Regions from separate parts of the Priestia sp. YIM B13490 genome, predicted to be linked through region 2. Evidence: riboswitches for the same ligand, from Rfam matches in the RefSeq annotation. Region 2 holds a riboswitch; each other region holds the start of a gene.
What was found. A riboswitch is a leader RNA that binds a small molecule or an ion and turns the genes downstream of it on or off. The one in region 2 is predicted to bind ZMP and ZTP.
Positions count from the first base shown of each region.

Region 1: it holds a riboswitch for ZMP and ZTP, as region 2 does, so the genes downstream of both, ACFX4R_RS20065 (phosphoribosylaminoimidazolecarboxamide formyltransferase) here and ACFX4R_RS12990 (phosphoglycerate dehydrogenase) in region 2, are expected to answer to the same signal.
Region 3: it holds a riboswitch for ZMP and ZTP, as region 2 does, so the genes downstream of both, ACFX4R_RS09010 (glutamate/serine transporter AimA) here and ACFX4R_RS12990 (phosphoglycerate dehydrogenase) in region 2, are expected to answer to the same signal.

Region 1 covers NZ_JBHZOT010000007.1:3,056-8,770, reverse strand. Annotated here, with positions in the region: gene ACFX4R_RS20085 (serine hydrolase) at 1-279, shown strand, start outside; gene ACFX4R_RS20080 (cupin domain-containing protein) at 541-870, opposite strand; gene ACFX4R_RS20075 (class I SAM-dependent methyltransferase) at 923-1,558, opposite strand; gene yeiL (transcriptional regulator YeiL) at 1,667-2,329, shown strand; gene ACFX4R_RS20065 (phosphoribosylaminoimidazolecarboxamide formyltransferase) at 2,485-3,651, opposite strand; ZMP/ZTP riboswitch at 3,701-3,779, opposite strand; gene ACFX4R_RS20060 (dihydrofolate reductase) at 3,908-4,393, opposite strand; gene ACFX4R_RS20055 (cysteine hydrolase family protein) at 4,543-5,079, opposite strand; gene ACFX4R_RS20050 (SLC13 family permease) at 5,243-5,715, opposite strand, start outside.
Region 2 covers NZ_JBHZOT010000003.1:604,933-610,647, forward strand. Annotated here, with positions in the region: gene htpG (molecular chaperone HtpG) at 1-1,877, opposite strand, end outside; ZMP/ZTP riboswitch at 2,088-2,166, shown strand; gene ACFX4R_RS12990 (phosphoglycerate dehydrogenase) at 2,335-3,534, shown strand; gene ACFX4R_RS12995 (hypothetical protein) at 3,658-4,119, shown strand; gene ACFX4R_RS13000 (DUF6143 family protein) at 4,360-4,905, shown strand; gene ACFX4R_RS13005 (hypothetical protein) at 5,702-5,715, shown strand, end outside.
Region 3 covers NZ_JBHZOT010000002.1:721,265-726,979, forward strand. Annotated here, with positions in the region: gene ACFX4R_RS09010 (glutamate/serine transporter AimA) at 83-1,678, opposite strand; ZMP/ZTP riboswitch at 1,735-1,813, opposite strand; gene ACFX4R_RS09015 (cupin domain-containing protein) at 2,202-2,801, shown strand; gene ACFX4R_RS09020 (DUF3311 domain-containing protein) at 3,179-3,382, shown strand; gene ACFX4R_RS09025 (sodium:solute symporter family protein) at 3,382-4,881, shown strand; gene ACFX4R_RS09030 (alanine/glycine:cation symporter family protein) at 4,912-5,715, opposite strand, start outside.

The DNA.
Region 1 (5,715 bases), on a different contig from region 2:
TATACAGGGATATTTGAGCATCCTGCATATGGGAAAATGGAAGTGTATAAACAAAACGATACGTTATATTTAAAGTGGGAATCAGTTAATATAGAGATGAAACATCATCATTACAATGTATACACGACAAAGTGGAATCTTTCTCATACGGAAATGACTGTGTTAATTGCCTATGAGATGGACGTAGAAGGCGAATTATCACAGTTTAAATTGCATTTACCACCAATGTTGAGTACAAAGCCGATTGTATTTAGTAGACTCACAGATAGGATTTCATAAAATTAAACATAAAACTTACCACTTAAAATAATGAAAAAAGTATTAGACGAGACGCACCTTCTCGCTTAATACTTTTTTCATTATTTTATTTATATATCTCACTAAATGGTGATGTTCAACATACCTTTTCAGAATTTTTTCTTGGAAGATCGGTAACATATTCTGTTTACATAAAACAGCTTATAAGAATTTATCTGTACATACGTAAAAGCCATTTAAGACTTATCTTAAATGGCTTTTACAATGTTTATGTTATTTCATTTACTCATCAATAATTATGGTATCAGCGTTTATATCCTCGAAACAAAGATTTACTGTTCTTTGTTTCGCTCTGGTTCTATGTATTGTTCCAGCTGGTATAAGTAACGTATCATTCGGTTTTAACACGGCTGTATCCCTATCTTTAAAATCAATTAAAAGTTCTCCCTCCAAAACCATAAAAAGCTCATCTGAATTAGAATGATAGTGCCATTTGTATTCGCCTGAAAATACAGCTATACGAAGACAGTGATTATTAATATTCGATACAGGAAAATTCACGTGTTGATCTTTAATATCTTTTGTAATTTCTTGAAGATTAATCTTTTCCAGCTCTAATTTCTCTAGCATTACAATTCCCCTTTATATGTTATCTATAATAAATTCAATTTAATTTCCCCATGTAAACTAAACCATTTGAACGATTTCCATTCATAGTTGTATATTCTACTTTCTTGTATTCTAAGGTTTCAAATTGATCTACCCATTCTTTCACACGTTCTTCGCTATGATGACGTAAAATGGCCCCATCTGGTAATTCAAAAACCCCGTATGTATGATACTTAGTGAGTGCCTTTTCATAACGTAATTTATTTCTTTCATCACTATTCAGTAGAAAGTCGTTGATGTAAATAATACCTCCTGGCTTTAGTACCCGTTTAATCTCATTTAAAATAGCGTTTTGTTCCTCACTTTTATGAACACATGTTAAAACTGCAAAAAGTAAGACAGCATCCAAAGAATCATTAGAAAAAGGAAGCTTCCCACTTTGAATAACTTGAAAATCGATTTCTGAGTTATGAGACTTAGCTCTTTTAATCATTTCTTCTGAAAAGTCTACACCATGTAAATTGTTATAATCGTAACTTCTTAATTCCAATAAAGTCCGTCCATACCCACAACCATAATCTAATATGGCAGCATTGTGATTAACATGTGTTAGGAATAATTCAGGTTGAAAAGGCGTAGTAAATTCTTTTTTATTAGCTACTTCATTCCAATATTCATCTTGTTTGATCATCTTTATGAAACAACTCCCTATTGATCTATCAACTTTTATTGCATCATAGCATGTAAAAACATAAAATAATGTGAGATATCTCATATTTTTATAATAGTAGGAGAAAAAATGAAATTTTTAAACGAGCCTATGCAAAGTTACTATATCGAGAAATACTCTATTCAATCACTTTTTTCCTTTCCAATTACTCCATTTATTCAGGTCTGCGAATTTGAACGTGGTGAATTTATCTATAAGGAAGGCTCCTATCCTCAATATATTTATTATCTTGTTGAAGGTAAGGCAAAACTCTATGTTACACACGAAAATGGGAAAGTGTCCTTGATTAATTTTTTACAAGCTCCAACATTTATGGGGGAAGTGGAACTATTAAATTCACAAAGATATTCTAAAGCTATACAAACTGTCACTAAAACCATTTGTTTAGCTATTCCTATTAACACCTGTAAAAATAAGCTCTTAACAGATGTAACATTTCTCAGATATTTATGCAGTTTTTTAAGTGAGAAAGCAACTAAAATTTCAGCAAAGTATACACAAAATCAGGCCTATCCACTCGAGAACCGTCTTGCTGCTTTTATAATGTTGTCGGCTGATGATAACTTTTATAAAGAAAAACATACTGAAGTATGCGAATACTTGGGTGTATCATATCGCCATCTACTCCATGTACTAGCCCAGCTATGTAAATCAAAGACTATTGAAAAGCAGTCGCGAGGTTACATTATTAGGGACAAAGAACGTTTGAAAAAATTAGCTGAATTAAATTAAAGACACTCATAATAACCTCGTTTCATAAGAAAGATGACTATATGTAAATGATATAAAATGTAGTTGCCATAATCGCATGTATCGAAAACATTCTAGAAGAGCCAATCCCTTTATAAGTCTTGGCTCTTTTGGGCTAATCATATTTAATTCATAGCTCAATGATGGAATACACGTATACCTGAATGTGCCATGATCATCCCATATTCATTTGCTGCCTGTGTAACTTGTTCATCTCGTAAAGAATTTCCTGTTTGAACCACATATTTAACGCCACTTTGAGCCGCACGATCGATATTATCACGGAAAGGTAGAAAAGCGTCGGATGCATAGGAAACGCCTTTTAATCTTTTTAGCCATTCTCGTTTTTCACTCTTACTTAGCCTAGCAGGGACCTCCTCAAAACATTGTTTCCAGTGCTCATTTTCTACCTCAGTAATATCATCATTCAGCCATCCATCAATTGCATTATTAACTTCTACACGAGAAATGCCTTCTCTGAACTTCATGTTAAGGGCTCTTGGATGTTGTCTTAGCCACCATTTATCAGCTTTTTCAGCAGCCAACCTCGTACAATGAATACGGGACTGCTGTCCAGCACCAATTCCAATTGTTTGGCCATCTAATGCGAAACAAATGGAGTTTGATTGTGTATATTTTAATGTAATAAGAGCAACAAGAAGGTCTCTCTTTGCATGATCAGGGATATCACATTGAGTCGTAACAATCTGATTGAAAACTTCTTTCCCAATCTGTACATCATTTCTTTGTTGTTCTAGAGTAATGCCAAATATCGTTCTTTTTTCAATTAGATCAGGCACATAATTTGGATCAATCTCTAAAATTAGATATTTTCCTTTCTTTTTCTGTTTCAAAATCTCTAGTGCTTCTTGAGTGTAGCTTGGTGAAACAATCATATCAGAAACCTCTGTTTTGAGGAGATTAGCTACAGTTATATCCACTTCATCACTAAAAGCAGCACAATCTCCAAATGAAGACATCCTATCTGTCCCACGCGCTCTTGCATAAGCAATCGCTAATGGAGACAGGTCTAGGCCTTTAACAAAATAGGATTCAGTAAGTGTCTCATTTAGTGGAGAGTACACAGCTGCACCTGCTGGACTTACGTGTTTAAAGGATGCAGCTGCAGGTTGATCAGTAGCCTGTCGAAGCTCCCGAACCAGTTGAAAAGCGTTTAATGCATCTAGAAAGTTAATATAACTCGCTTCTCCATTTAAGATTTTAATAGGCGTGTTTTTAGCATTCTGAACTTTAGCTTTACTTTGATTTGGGTTCATTCCGTACCGTAAACCAATCTCTTTCATGTAAAAAATCCCCTTTCTAAATAAAAAAAGTATTTGAACTCATGTTCAAATACTTTGCCCAGGCGTACGGCCGTTATCTATGTGCTTCCTCATGGTCCTCCATGTTTACGCCAGTAACACATAGTCTGTTTTATAGGTAAATTTTACATAATAAAAGTAATTTTAACAATACTTTTATCTAAATTTTTCTTTTTAAATTATATATTATATACTAATCTAATTTACATAAAAGGTATTTATTGGTATCTTAACTTAATTAGTTGATTTTTTCATATACATGAAAGTAATGTTCATAATGATTTCTTTCATCTTCAATACCTTTTTCAACCGATAACTCTTTCCATAGAGAAAAATCAAACTCTGGAAAGAAGCGATCACCTTTGAAATAATGATTGATTTTAGTTATGTACAATTTATGAGTGTAGGGTTGGAATTGTCGATAAATTTCCTCTCCTCCAAGGATAAATACTTCTTCCCCTTCGCACATGGAAAGAGCTTGTTCAACTGAATGAGCTATATAACAACCTGGAGCTTTATAATTTTCATTTGTGGTCATTATAATATTTTTACGTCCCTCCAGAGGTTTTCCGATGGATTCATAATTCTTCCTACCTAAAATAATTGAATGCCCCATAGTAACTTTTCTTAGATATTTCCAATCATTTGGGAGTCTCCAGGGAATATCATTATCCTTCCCAATTACATTTTCTTTTCCTACAGCAACCATTGCAGATATGATCATATGGTCCCTCCCCCCTTTTCTTTAATTTTAACAAATAAAGGAGGACTAGATGTATATCCTATACGAAATTAGTTACCATAATGTGCGTTCCAGGAACAAAAAACAGCCTTTGAAAGGCTGTTTTTTCCTTTGAAAAGTTATTTATTAGATTAAAATATAATTTTCTTTACTTCTTTTAATGTAACGAATCTGCCGCCTAGAATATTATTATGATGTTCTACTATTTTTGAAGCTGAAAGCACAGCCGTATCAAATGTGCTATGAGCATCTTTTACTAAGATATTCTCTTTATAACCTAAGCTATATGCTCTTCTACAAGTAGTATCTAAACAAAATTCAGTTTGCATCCCTGCAATGACTAATCTTCCAATTTCAAGTTCCTGAAGTTTTTTATGTAGAGTTGTTTGATAAAATGCGTCCCAAGAAGATTTTTGAATAACTATGTCTGTTGGTAAGGGGCTAACATCACGATGGATTTCCCATGTGACTTTTCCTTCACTAAGCATACTATTATAACTAGGGTCTGTATGCTGGATATAGATAATTGGCACATTAGATTGGTGAGCTTTTTCCCTTAGATAAGTAATATTTTGAAGCACTTGCTGTTCATTCCATAAAGATCCACCTTCATAAGAAAACATGATGTTTTGGACATCTATAAGCAACAAAGCCGTTTTTTTACTCATTTCGTTGTATCCCCCTATTGAGTTATGTGGAAAAAAATTAAAAATACTATTATATCAAATTAAAATCTCATAATAAAAAACCAATTTCTCAGTATTAAAATTTGAGAAATTGGTTTTTTTATATTGGTAGAACCCCAAAGTTGTTTAAACCAATTACTTTGTATTAAAAGAAATGTTGATTTTTCATCGTAAAATAATAAACAAGAGTTAAAAGAGCTAAAATCGAAAAGTTATAAAAGCTAAACCTTATAAGGTACATTTTACTTTTTTGTGGATCTCTCTTAATAAAAAGTTTAAATGAAATTACACTTGCGAGGGAAGCCACAATCGTGCCAAGTCCACCTAAATTCACACCTACTAATAAAGGCTGCCAATTCACGGAGAATTTTGATAAAAAGATCGCAGCTGGTACATTGCTTATCAGTTGGCTTAAAATTATGGAACTGAAAAAGATAGATGTGGGACTTTTGAGATTTTCGTTGGCAAATGTCTGTACTACCTTTAATTCCGATATGTTTCCTATAAATATAAAAAAGCATATAAAAGTAATAAGCAATAAATAATCAATTTTCTTCAATAATTTTATGTCAAGTATACATGCGGTTCCCAATACGATGATAAACGCAAGTTTATAGC
Region 2 (5,715 bases):
TATATCATGATTTTACAAATATCATTTGTGAATTCAACGGGATCACTAATAGATAAGCCTTCAATTAGAAGAGCTTGGTTATATAATAAATTTGTATAAAGGTCTAATTTCCCTTTATCATTTTCAAATGCATCTTTTAAAGAAGCAAATACATCATGATTTACGTTAATTTCTAACACTTTTTCTGCTTTTACATGCTGATTGTCAGGCATCGCACTTAAAATTTTCTCCATTTCAATCGTTACTTCACCATCAGCTGATAAGCAAACGGGATGTGTTTTTAAACGTTTAGACGCGCGCACATCTCCTATTTTTCCCCCCAAAGCTTTTTTCATATAGTCAAATAGCTCTTTATTTTCTCTTTCCTCAGACTCATTGAGCTGTTCTTCTTCTGCTTCAATCCCTAAGTCACTGCTTGAAACAGATTTAAATTCTTTTTCTTCGTACGTCATTAACATTTTAATCGCAAATTCATCGATATCTTCTGTAAAATATAGAATTTCGTAACCTTTATCTGCAACCAATTCTGCTTGAGGAAGCTTTTCAATTCGGTCGTACGATTCGCCTGATGCATAATAGATATACCTTTGATCCTCAGGCATGCGCGATACATATTCGTCTAGTGTTACGAGCTTTTTCTCTGTAGAAGAATAGAATAAAAGCAGGTCTTTTAATACGTCTTTGTTGCTGCCAAAGTCACTGTAAACACCGTACTTCAGCTGGCGGCCAAATGATTCATAAAACTTCTCGTACTTTTCACGTTCGTTTTTAAGTAAGCTTTTTAATTCATTTTTGATTTTCTTGCCGATGTTTTTGGCAATCAGCTGAAGCTGTCGGTCTTGCTGCAAAATTTCACGTGAAATATTAAGAGATAAATCTTCAGAATCTACCATACCTTTTACAAAGCTAAAGTAATCTGGAAGAAGATCTGCACATTTATTCATAATTAAGACGCCGTTTGAATACAGTTCAAGCCCTTTTTCAAATTCTTTTGAGTAGTAATCAAACGGACTATTTTCTGGAATAAATAAAATGGCATTGTAGCGAATCGTTCCATCCACATTAATATGAAGGTGAGTGAGCGGTTTATCAAATCCGTAGCGCTTTTCTGAATAAAACTGCTCATAGTCTTCTGAAGTCAATTCATTTTTATTTTTCTTCCAGATCGGTACCATACTGTTGATAACTTGCTCTTCTGTATAATCTTCTAGCTCGTTATCAGAACCTTCTTTAGGACGTTTTTCCGTTATGTCCATTTTAATCGGGTAGCGGATAAAGTCTGAATACTTTTTAATAATCTCTTTTAAACGATAATCTTCTAGATACTCATCATATGTTTCATCTTCTGTATTTTCTTTAATTTTTAAAATAATTTGAGTCCCAACCGTTTCTTTTTCGCAAGGTTCGATTGTATAGCCATCAGCACCAGTAGATTCCCATTTATAGGCTTCATCGCAGCCTAACGCTTTACTAATCACGGTCACGACATCTGCCACCATGAACGCTGCGTAAAACCCAACGCCGAATTGGCCGATAATCGTGTGCCCGTCCTTTGTTTCATTTTCGTTTTTAAACGCAAGGGAACCGCTTCGCGCAATTGTGCCCAAGCTGCTTTCAAGCTCTTCTTGCGTCATGCCAATTCCAGTATCCGTAATGGTTAAGGTACGGTTAGTTTTATCTGGTGTTACTTTTATGTAATAGCTTTCTTTGTTAAAACGCAAGGAGTCGTCTGTTAAGGCTTTGTAATAAATTTTATCGATTGCATCACTTGAATTTGATAGAAGTTCTCTCAAAAATACTTCTTTTTGAGAATAGATGGAATTAATCATCATCTCTAATAATCGCTTTGATTCAGCTTTGAATTCTTTTTTTGACATAAGAAATTCTCCTTTCCAAATAGGGCTTATAAAATAATTAGCACTTGAGTGGATAGAGTGCTAATCACTCTTCTTATTTAACATGTATTAGGGTATTTGTCAATATATTAGGAGATTCGCTAAAGAGATTAAAAATTAGACTGAAAAAAGCAAACTTTTAAAAAAAGGTTGAACGTTCTGAAAGAGTTTGCTAGAATATACTTAATTTCAAAGACTATATGTGACTGGCGAAACGCGGATAACCGTGAGGAAGCATATAGTGACGTAGCCGTTCGCCTGGGCAGAGGTAAGGGATTAATACATATCTCTTACCTCTTTCTGTTTAGGGGGAGAGGATATAGAAGTTATCACATATGTAGGCTAAAAAACCAGACTTTTTAAAAAAATAAAAATGAAGTTCCTTTATCCAAAGGTAAAAACATGTAAAACTACGATGATAATCAGAGGAGAGTACAAAATGAGCACATTAACATTAAAAAAAGTACAAACAATCAAAACATTAAACAACATTGCACAAAAAGGTCTAAATGTTTTTAATCAAGAAGGTTATCAAATTGACAACGACAGCGAAAGTCCAGATGCGATTGTCGTGCGTAGCTTTAACATGCACAGCATGGCATTTGACCAAAATTTAAAAGCTATTGCACGAGCTGGAGCAGGGGTTAATAATATACCGGTGGACGCTTGCACGGAGCAAGGTATCGTTGTATTTAATACGCCAGGAGCTAATGCAAACGCAGTAAAAGAAATGGTTTTAACTACAATTATGGCTTCTTCTCGTAACTTATTTGCTGGAGTTGAATGGACAAAAGGATTGGATGGCCAAGGTGATCAAATTCCTAAGTTAGTTGAAGCAGGTAAAAAACAGTTTGTTGGAAAAGAAATCAAAGGTAAAACGTTAGGCGTTATTGGTTTAGGTGCAATTGGTGCTCTTGTAGCAAACGATGCGCTTGATTTAGATATGGACGTAATTGGTTTTGATCCATTCATTTCTGTTAATACAGCTTGGAATTTGTCTCGCAACGTACAGCGTGCAATGTCTCTAGAAGAACTATTTGCAGCATCTGACTATATTACGGTTCACGTTCCATTAACGGACGATACAAAAGGTGTTTTCAATAAAGAAACGTTTAGCATCATGAAACCTGATGTTCATATTTTGAACTTCTCACGCGGTGAGCTTGTAAACGAAGAAGATATGAAAGCTGCTCTTGAAAGTGGAAAAGTTGGAAGATACATTACAGATTTCCCAAATCAAAATGTCTTGAACATGAAAAATGTTGTGCCAATTCCTCATCTAGGGGCATCAACTCAAGAATCAGAAGAAAACTGTGCGGTAATGGCAGCACGTCAAGTGAAAAATTTCTTAGAAACAGGAAACGTTAAAAACTCAGTGAACTTCCCGAATGCATCTCTTCCTTACACTGGGAAAAAACGCGTAGCTGCTTTCCATCACAACGTGCCGAATATGGTAGGACAACTTACGCAAGTATTCTCAAACTACAATTTAAACATCGCAGATATGGTGAACAGAAGCCGCGGTGAATATGCGTATACAATGATCGATATTGACAATCAAGTAAGTGACGAGATTGTGCCTGAGCTAGAAGAAAAAATCGGTCAAATTGAAGGAATTATTACAAGTCGTATTATCTAATTTGGTTCCCATCATATTTTAGTGTTACAGCCCTAACTTAGAAAAGTTAGGGCTGTTTTTACATGGTGTTTACCTCATATCAATTCCTTCATTCTCATAGCATATAGAAATACCTTTAAAGAGGTGAACGTTTTGTCAGGAGAACTGATAGGAATTTTGATAGGGTCGCTCATCGCGCTGGCAGGAACATTCATTACGTCTGTTGTAGCTATAGTGATGTCGAAAGAGCAATACAAACAAGAGCTTCGCAAAGCATTTATCCAAAAGAAAGTTGATGCCTATACCCATGTGTGTCAAGTTATTCTAGCTATAAAAAACGATTTACTTACAAAAACTGTTTCTTCAGCTGGCTTAAACTGGACGGCTCAATCTATTAACAAAATAGCAGATGTGTGTATTACGGAAGGGCTATGGATCGATGAAGAAGACAGCAAAAAGCTGGAGGTTCTGCAGAAGCAACTTTCAAAATTTGTATTTGATGAAATAGAACTGTCTAGACATGATATTCTCACAGCCTGTTATGAAATTGTTGAATATTGCGAAAAAAAGGTAAGGATTCTTCATTCTATGACTACAAAAGAATAGGTGATTACTACTTTAAGAAGTGATAGTAGAAGTATTAAAAAAGCATCGGAATATAAAGTCAAAAAACAATCCGTTTATACACCAGCAGTCGACGAGGGCATTAAGCGATAGGAAAAGATAGGCTCAGTACCGGGTCTATCTTTTTGCGTTTATATAAAGATTAAATATATTTCTAAATGCATGTGTCCAAGCATTTATAGAAAAACTTCATAAAATATAGTACAGAAAGGAGATGATTGTATGTCGAATTACGAGTCGAGTAAACCTTATATTAAAGCCGTTAATATACCTAATCCTTTATATCAATCTTTAAAAGGAGACTATTTTGTCGGACAAACTGAGCCTATTCGTTTTGGTGGAAATAGAAATGCTTGGGGCGGGTTAGTTAACCCTTCCGGCTCCGGAGTAGATTTATTTGTGAATGCTTTTACTATCACTAACTATTCCAACGAACCTTTTACTGCTGAAATTTGGTTTAATTCTATCCCGCCTGGAAAAGGAACAACTTCAGATAATGTGAGTCCAGCAAATACTACAATACGTTCAAAGCCAAAAGGGAAAATTAAATTTGCAGAAATGGTAAAAGGCTTTCCTACCAAAGGGGTAAACGTATTTAACCGTGTTGTTCCGCCGAAAAGTACATTAGTAAGTGATGAAGATGGAAAATTTATCTTTCCAAACAACGGTTCATACGTTATTTTCCTAGTTTCTCCGGGAAATAAAGAAATTAAAGCTGAAATTGCATATGGATGGTTTGAAAAAAACGTAAGAAGGACTGTTAACTGAATAGGTCTTAGCGATTGTATGAGAAGTGTATGAGCTATTTCATACAGTTCTTAACAAACAGTAAGTGTTTATGAAAAGAACTTTGCAGCAGCATACAAAGTTCTTTTTTATAGCTTGCGTTTTTTCGTTTGATTGTGGATATCACCCAAGAAAAACAAAGCAAGCAAAAGGATAATTCCAACTACACAAACCATTTGAATGGTATTTAAGGATGTTGATAACTAAGGGATTAAAGCGATAATACATAAAACTAAGCTACCTAGTACAATAGCAAAACGAATAACAAAGACGACTGTTATAGAACGAATGCCACATACAGCTGATATACTAATCACTTCTTTGTAGAATGAAATAACTTTTTTGTCCAGGGTATAAGCATGCTTAACATCTCACGTTAATGTCTACATTCACATTATCTTAAGTTTCAATTCATACTGGCTTCATATAAATTAATCATACTGAATGTATTAATGAAAGATATGAGGTGGAACAATGTTAAAAAAGCTTTTTAAACTATTTACACAAGAAACCGAGATATCTAAAGATAAAGAAGTAGATCTCCACGAAGAGAACGATTTTAACGAAGTTTGTGATGATCATTTCATTATAGATGAGTATTAGAAACCCTATAAAAAGCTGCGAAATTTAAAGAATTGATTGAGTATATCCGTATAACCAGTAATTGCACAAGGGTCGTAAAGGTATACTTTTACGGCGGATTAATATTGATGAATTGCTTTTCACATGAAACAATGTGAAAAAAATGGGCATCCTAGAAGCAAAAGGAGGGGATAGAATGGGCAAAGAACC
Region 3 (5,715 bases), on a different contig from region 2:
TTTTTACAATATTTTGATAAAAACTAAGTCTAAATTCTCCACTGACCTAAATAAAAAAACACGAGCACGGGCTCGTGTTTTTTTATTTAGATTTAAAATTTTCTTGATTGATTTGTTCAGCTTCTTTCATATATCGGTTAGATTTGCCGCTTTTAATTCCCCAGTAATAAAAAGCTAATGATACGCAAGCAATCACTAGCATATCCCATCCGAAAGGCAAAATATTTTTGCCTCCGAATTTTTCGCTTCCTATGTAGGAAATAAAAATCATGCACGCTAAATAGATAAGCATCCAAGCCCCGGTTAAAAATTCTTTTTTAAAGCCCACCCATTTATTTTTCGCTTGGTAATAAAAATAAACAGGCAGGCCAATTGCCATAATAAAGATCACTTCACCTGTAAGTGGCCACCTTGCCCAGTAAAGCGTCAAGGAAGCAAAAACGAAGCCGCATGGCGCAATAACTGATGCCCCTTTTAAATAAAATGGACGGTAAAAGTGTGAAGCCGTTTTTCTTAATGTTATAAGCGCTACAGGACCCATAATATAAGAGATAAGCGTCGCTACTGAGATCACTTCTGCTAAGACACCCCATCCTCTAAATAAAAAGAGAAACAAGAAGCAAGCTGCTAAATTCAGCCACATAGCTGGGCGCGGGACATTGTAAAGTGGATGAAGAGTACCAAATATCTTTGGCAAGTATCCATTTTGCTGCATCCCGTATAACATTCTAGAAGTAGTTGCCGTATATGTAGCACCTGTGCCGGAAGGAGAAACAAATGCGTCTGCGTATAACACAATTGTTAGCCAGTTAATTCCAAGCGCAATCGCTAAATCAGCAAAAGGAGAATTAAAATTCAAATGATTCCATCCATCAGCAATTGATGACGGACTTACTGCTCCGATAAAGACAATTTGCAATATAATGTATACAATTCCTGCAATAAAAATTGAACCAATTACAGCTATCGGAATCGATTTATTAGGTGATTTTGCTTCTCCTGCCATATTTACAGGACTTTGAAACCCATTAAATGCAAACACAATACCTGATGTTGCCACTGCCGTTAAAACACTGGCCCACCCATAAGGGGCAACCCCATGCTCACTTGAAAAGTTTCCACTATGAAAACCAGCGAAAAATAAAGCCCCTGCCGTTAAACCAGGAATAATTAATTTAACAATCGTAATAAATGAGTTTGCTTTAGCAAAGAGATTTACCGTCCAATAGTTCACAAAAAAGTAAACGAATAATAACAAAGACGCAACTGCCAACCCCTTGGACGTTAAAATGCCATTGTCTACCAATTCATGAGTCCAGCGAGCCCACTTCCAGGGCCAAGTACTCATATATTGCACAGATGCAATAGCCTCCACTGTTATCGTTGAAGCGATTGAAATCCAGTTAGCCCAAGCAGCCAAAAAACCAATAAATGATCCGTGTGAATACTGAGGATATTTAACCATCCCCCCTGCTTGTGGAAACATCGCGCCCAGTTCAGCATATGATAGGGCAATGGTCAAAATAACCACCATTCCAATAACCCATGAAAAAATAGCCGCGGGTCCCGCAATTTGAGCTGCTTTCCATGCTCCAAACAGCCACCCTGAACCGATAATCGAACCTATGCCTGTCATGGTTAAAGCAAATGTTCCCATCTTCCTTTGCATATTGCTCATCCAAATCTACTCCTCTTCCCTAGGAAAATAAAAAAAACACTTGCGGAATTTTCTCAAGTGTTTGCCCAGGCGCGCGGCTTATACGCTATATGCTCCCCCATGGTCATCCATGTTGCGCCAGTCACATATAGGAATATATTTTTTATCAGTATATAACATTCATTTCTATTACTCAATACACAAAAATGTTTACATTACTTTTATAAAGATAATAAATTATTCGTAAAATTCCGAATAAAACTTCTGAAATCTCTTTTTAATTACAAAAAAAAACAACTAAAATCCTAACTTTTCTTGTTGTTTGATTCTTTTACTCCACGAGCAGATTACCTTCTAAAAATTATATTAATATATAATATTCATTTACATAATAAGAATTAACAGCTATATATCCATAGAATTCTTGCACTAGACCCTTTACTTATATACAATATGAAGAAAAGATACTAAAGTGAACTGCCCACCGCTTAGCTACGCTTGAAGTGGGAGACTTCTTTTAGGAAAACGTTAAAACCTACATATCATGCACTTCGCAACAAATGAAGTACTTCGAGCAAACTTCTCTGTTTACGCAAGCACAAAACAGGGAAAATTACGAAAAAAGATTGTTAGAGGGATGCTTATGAATTATGCAAATGTAAAAGTTCTTTATTTTGATGACGACGGAACCATTCCAAATCACCCTCGTCTTCCAGTTTTGTTGTATGAACACGTATTTATTAGTAAGAAAGAGAAAGTGGAGAGCATTTTTAATTCTCACAACTGGAAAAACAGCTGGGTAGGCGGCATACATGATTTTCACCATTACCACAGTAATTCTCATGAAGCACTAGGTGTAATTAGCGGATCTGCACGTTTAAAACTAGGTGGACATATGGGGGAAAATATCGTGGTGCATGCTGGCGATGTGCTCGTACTTCCTGCAGGAACAGGGCATATGCGTCTGCAGTCAACTGCTGATTTTAAAGTGGTTGGAGCTTATCCAGAGGGCATGGATTACAATTTAAGAACAGGAAAACAAACTGATCGCCCTCACGTATTTGATGAAATTGCACAAGTACCTATTCCTACAACAGATCCTGTTTATGGCGACAAAGGACCACTGACAGAGTGGTGGAACTAGACAAGCACTTATTGTCTAGTTTTTTTATTTGCTCTGTTTTATTCTTTCCATGAATCTCTATTTGAACATACAAATTCTTTTCTTATGATGCAATAGCAATATACTTTATCTCAGCGAAATAATAAAAACTTCCCGGTCAAAACTAAATTTCTTCTTTACCGTTCTCTTTTTGCTTCAAGAGCAACTTCGCTTAGATTATCCCCCTTTTTTTCCTTCGTAATCATTTCAAATATACTCCCACCATAACCTCTTTTTTGTTTTTCTAAAAAAATTTCCATAGATTATAACGAAATTTTCAAAAAACTTATTGCTTTACCATGTCAGACTTGCTATCATAGTGAACATTGTTAGATAAATTTTTAGTAGGAGGAGTAAAATTGAACAGAAAATTCATAATTTTTATTTTATTCATCATTCCATTTATTGCTCAATTCGTTTTTTTACCTTTTGTAAATAACATTCATCCAATTATTTTTGGATTACCTCTTTTGCATTTATGGTTATTTTTATGGGTCTTCTTAACGCCTGTGTGTACATTTATCATTTATCGTTTACAAAAATCTTGGGGGGACATTGAATAATGCAAGGAAATTTAACCGCACTTTTAATCACATCAGCAATTGTTCTTGTCGTTATCGCAATTGGCTTTATAGCGGGACGTGACAAATCATCTAGAAGCTCAGTTGAAGAGTGGGCTGTAGGTGGAAGACGTTTTGGAAGCCTGCTCGTCTGGCTTTTAGTAGGAGCAGATTTATATACTGCTTATACATTCCTAGGTCTTACAAGTACAGCTTATCAGGGGGGAAGCATCGCATTTTTTGCTATTCCTTACTCTGTTTTAGCCTTTTTAATTTCATACTTTTTTCTTCCAAAGCTTTGGACTGTTGCTAAAAAGCACAAACTTACTACGCTTGCTGATTATGCCAGAGAACGTTTTAGCAGTAAATTTCTCTCCTCTTTAATTGCTATAGTAGGTGTATTGATGCTCATTCCATATATTGATCTTCAGCTTAGCGGTATTCAAGATACTCTTCGCGTTGCAGGAACTGGCTACATTAACGTAAAAGCAGTCGTTATTCTTTCATTCTTTCTTGTGGCTCTTTATACCTTTTTCAGCGGAATTAAAGGTCCCACATATACGGCAATTATTAAAGATATTTTAGTATGGGCGATTATGTTATTTATGGTTGTTTCTCTGCCAATTATGCATTTTGGAAGCTGGGGCAACATGATCGACAATGTTGCAAAGGATTCACCTCAGCTATTAACGATCCCAACACAAGGACCTAAAGGCATTCCATGGTTTATTACAGCATCACTCGTATCTGCTTTAGCTTTATTCATGTGGGCCCACGCTGCTACAGGTGTTTTCACTGCTAAAAGTGCAGATTCGCTTCGTAAAAATGCTATTTTCTTACCGCTTTACAATATTGTTTTAATTCTAGTCATCTTCTTAGGATTTATTGCTTATCAAGTATTACCTCAAGATACAACGGATCCTAGATTAGCATTATTAACCTTAATTCAATATTCATATGGCGGCATTGGCCAAGGGTTAGCTTATGCAACGATTGCTCTTGCTTCATTAATTCCATGTTCTATCATGGCTATCGGAGCGTCTAACTTATTTGCAAATAATATATTCAGAGATTTAATTAATCCAAATGTACAGGGTAAAACATTAACAATGGTTACTCGTTCGATGGTTTTCGTTGTTATTGGACTGGCACTTTTATTCGGTTTATTATTCCCTCAAGCACTTGTTTCCCTACAGTTACTAGGGGTATCCGGTATGGTACAAATCTTCCCGGCTATCGTTATCAGTCTGTTCTGGAGAAATCAATCGAAAGAAAGTACGATTGCTGGATTAGTAGTAGGGCTGGTTGTGACGTTTACCGTACATGCCACAGGAAATTCATTTGGTCTTTATGAAGGATTCTGGGGATTATTATCTAACTTACTCGTAGTTGTTATTTTAAATCCAATCTTTTCGGCCAAAACAAAAGCAGCAACTAACGGCGTGAAAGAAACATTGTTTTCTAAAGGCACTGCGCAAACTGAATTAAAGAAAAACGCATAAAAAAAGTTCAGCCAATTGGCTGAACTTTTTTTAGATAATATTCTCTTTTTCAGAAGGGGGCGGAGCAGATTCTCTTTCCCAACATTCGATATTTTGATTGTTTTCTAACGCATCTCTATAAAAGACTGGATTTTTTCCTTCCTTTTTTTGCTCAGTATAGTCATGCAAGGCGGAAAATGCCACTTTCGATAATAGAAAAATAGCAATCAAGTTCACGACTACCATCATCCCCATAAATAAGTCTGCCAAATTCCATACAAGCTGAAGCTGAGCGATCGATCCAAAAATAACCATCGCTAAAACACCTACACGATAAGACCAAAGCCACAACTTATTTGAATTTAAAAACTCAATATTCGTTTCTCCATAATAATAATTGCCAATTAGCGTACTAAAAGCAAATAGAAATACCATGATAGCTAAAAACCCTGATGCCCAAGAGCCAATATGGGTACTAAGAGAAGCTTGCGTTAGTTCAATGCCGCTTAGTCCCTGCTTATAGGCGGGGGATAAGAGAACGATAAATGCTGTGCTTGTACAAATCACGAGTGTATCCGTCAAGACACCAAATGCTTGGATAAGACCTTGTTTAACTGGATGGCTCGTCACTGCAGTTGCCGCGGCGTTGGGAGCACTTCCCATTCCTGCTTCATTGGAAAACAGTCCGCGCTTTACTCCGTTGATTAACGTTGCACCAATTGACCCCCCAAGCGCCTGTTCAAATCCAAATGCATTTTTCACAATTAGAGATAGAACCGCAGGCATTTGATCGATATTTTTAAAGATAATGAACAGAGCCATTCCAATGTATAAAACGGCTAATACGACCACGAT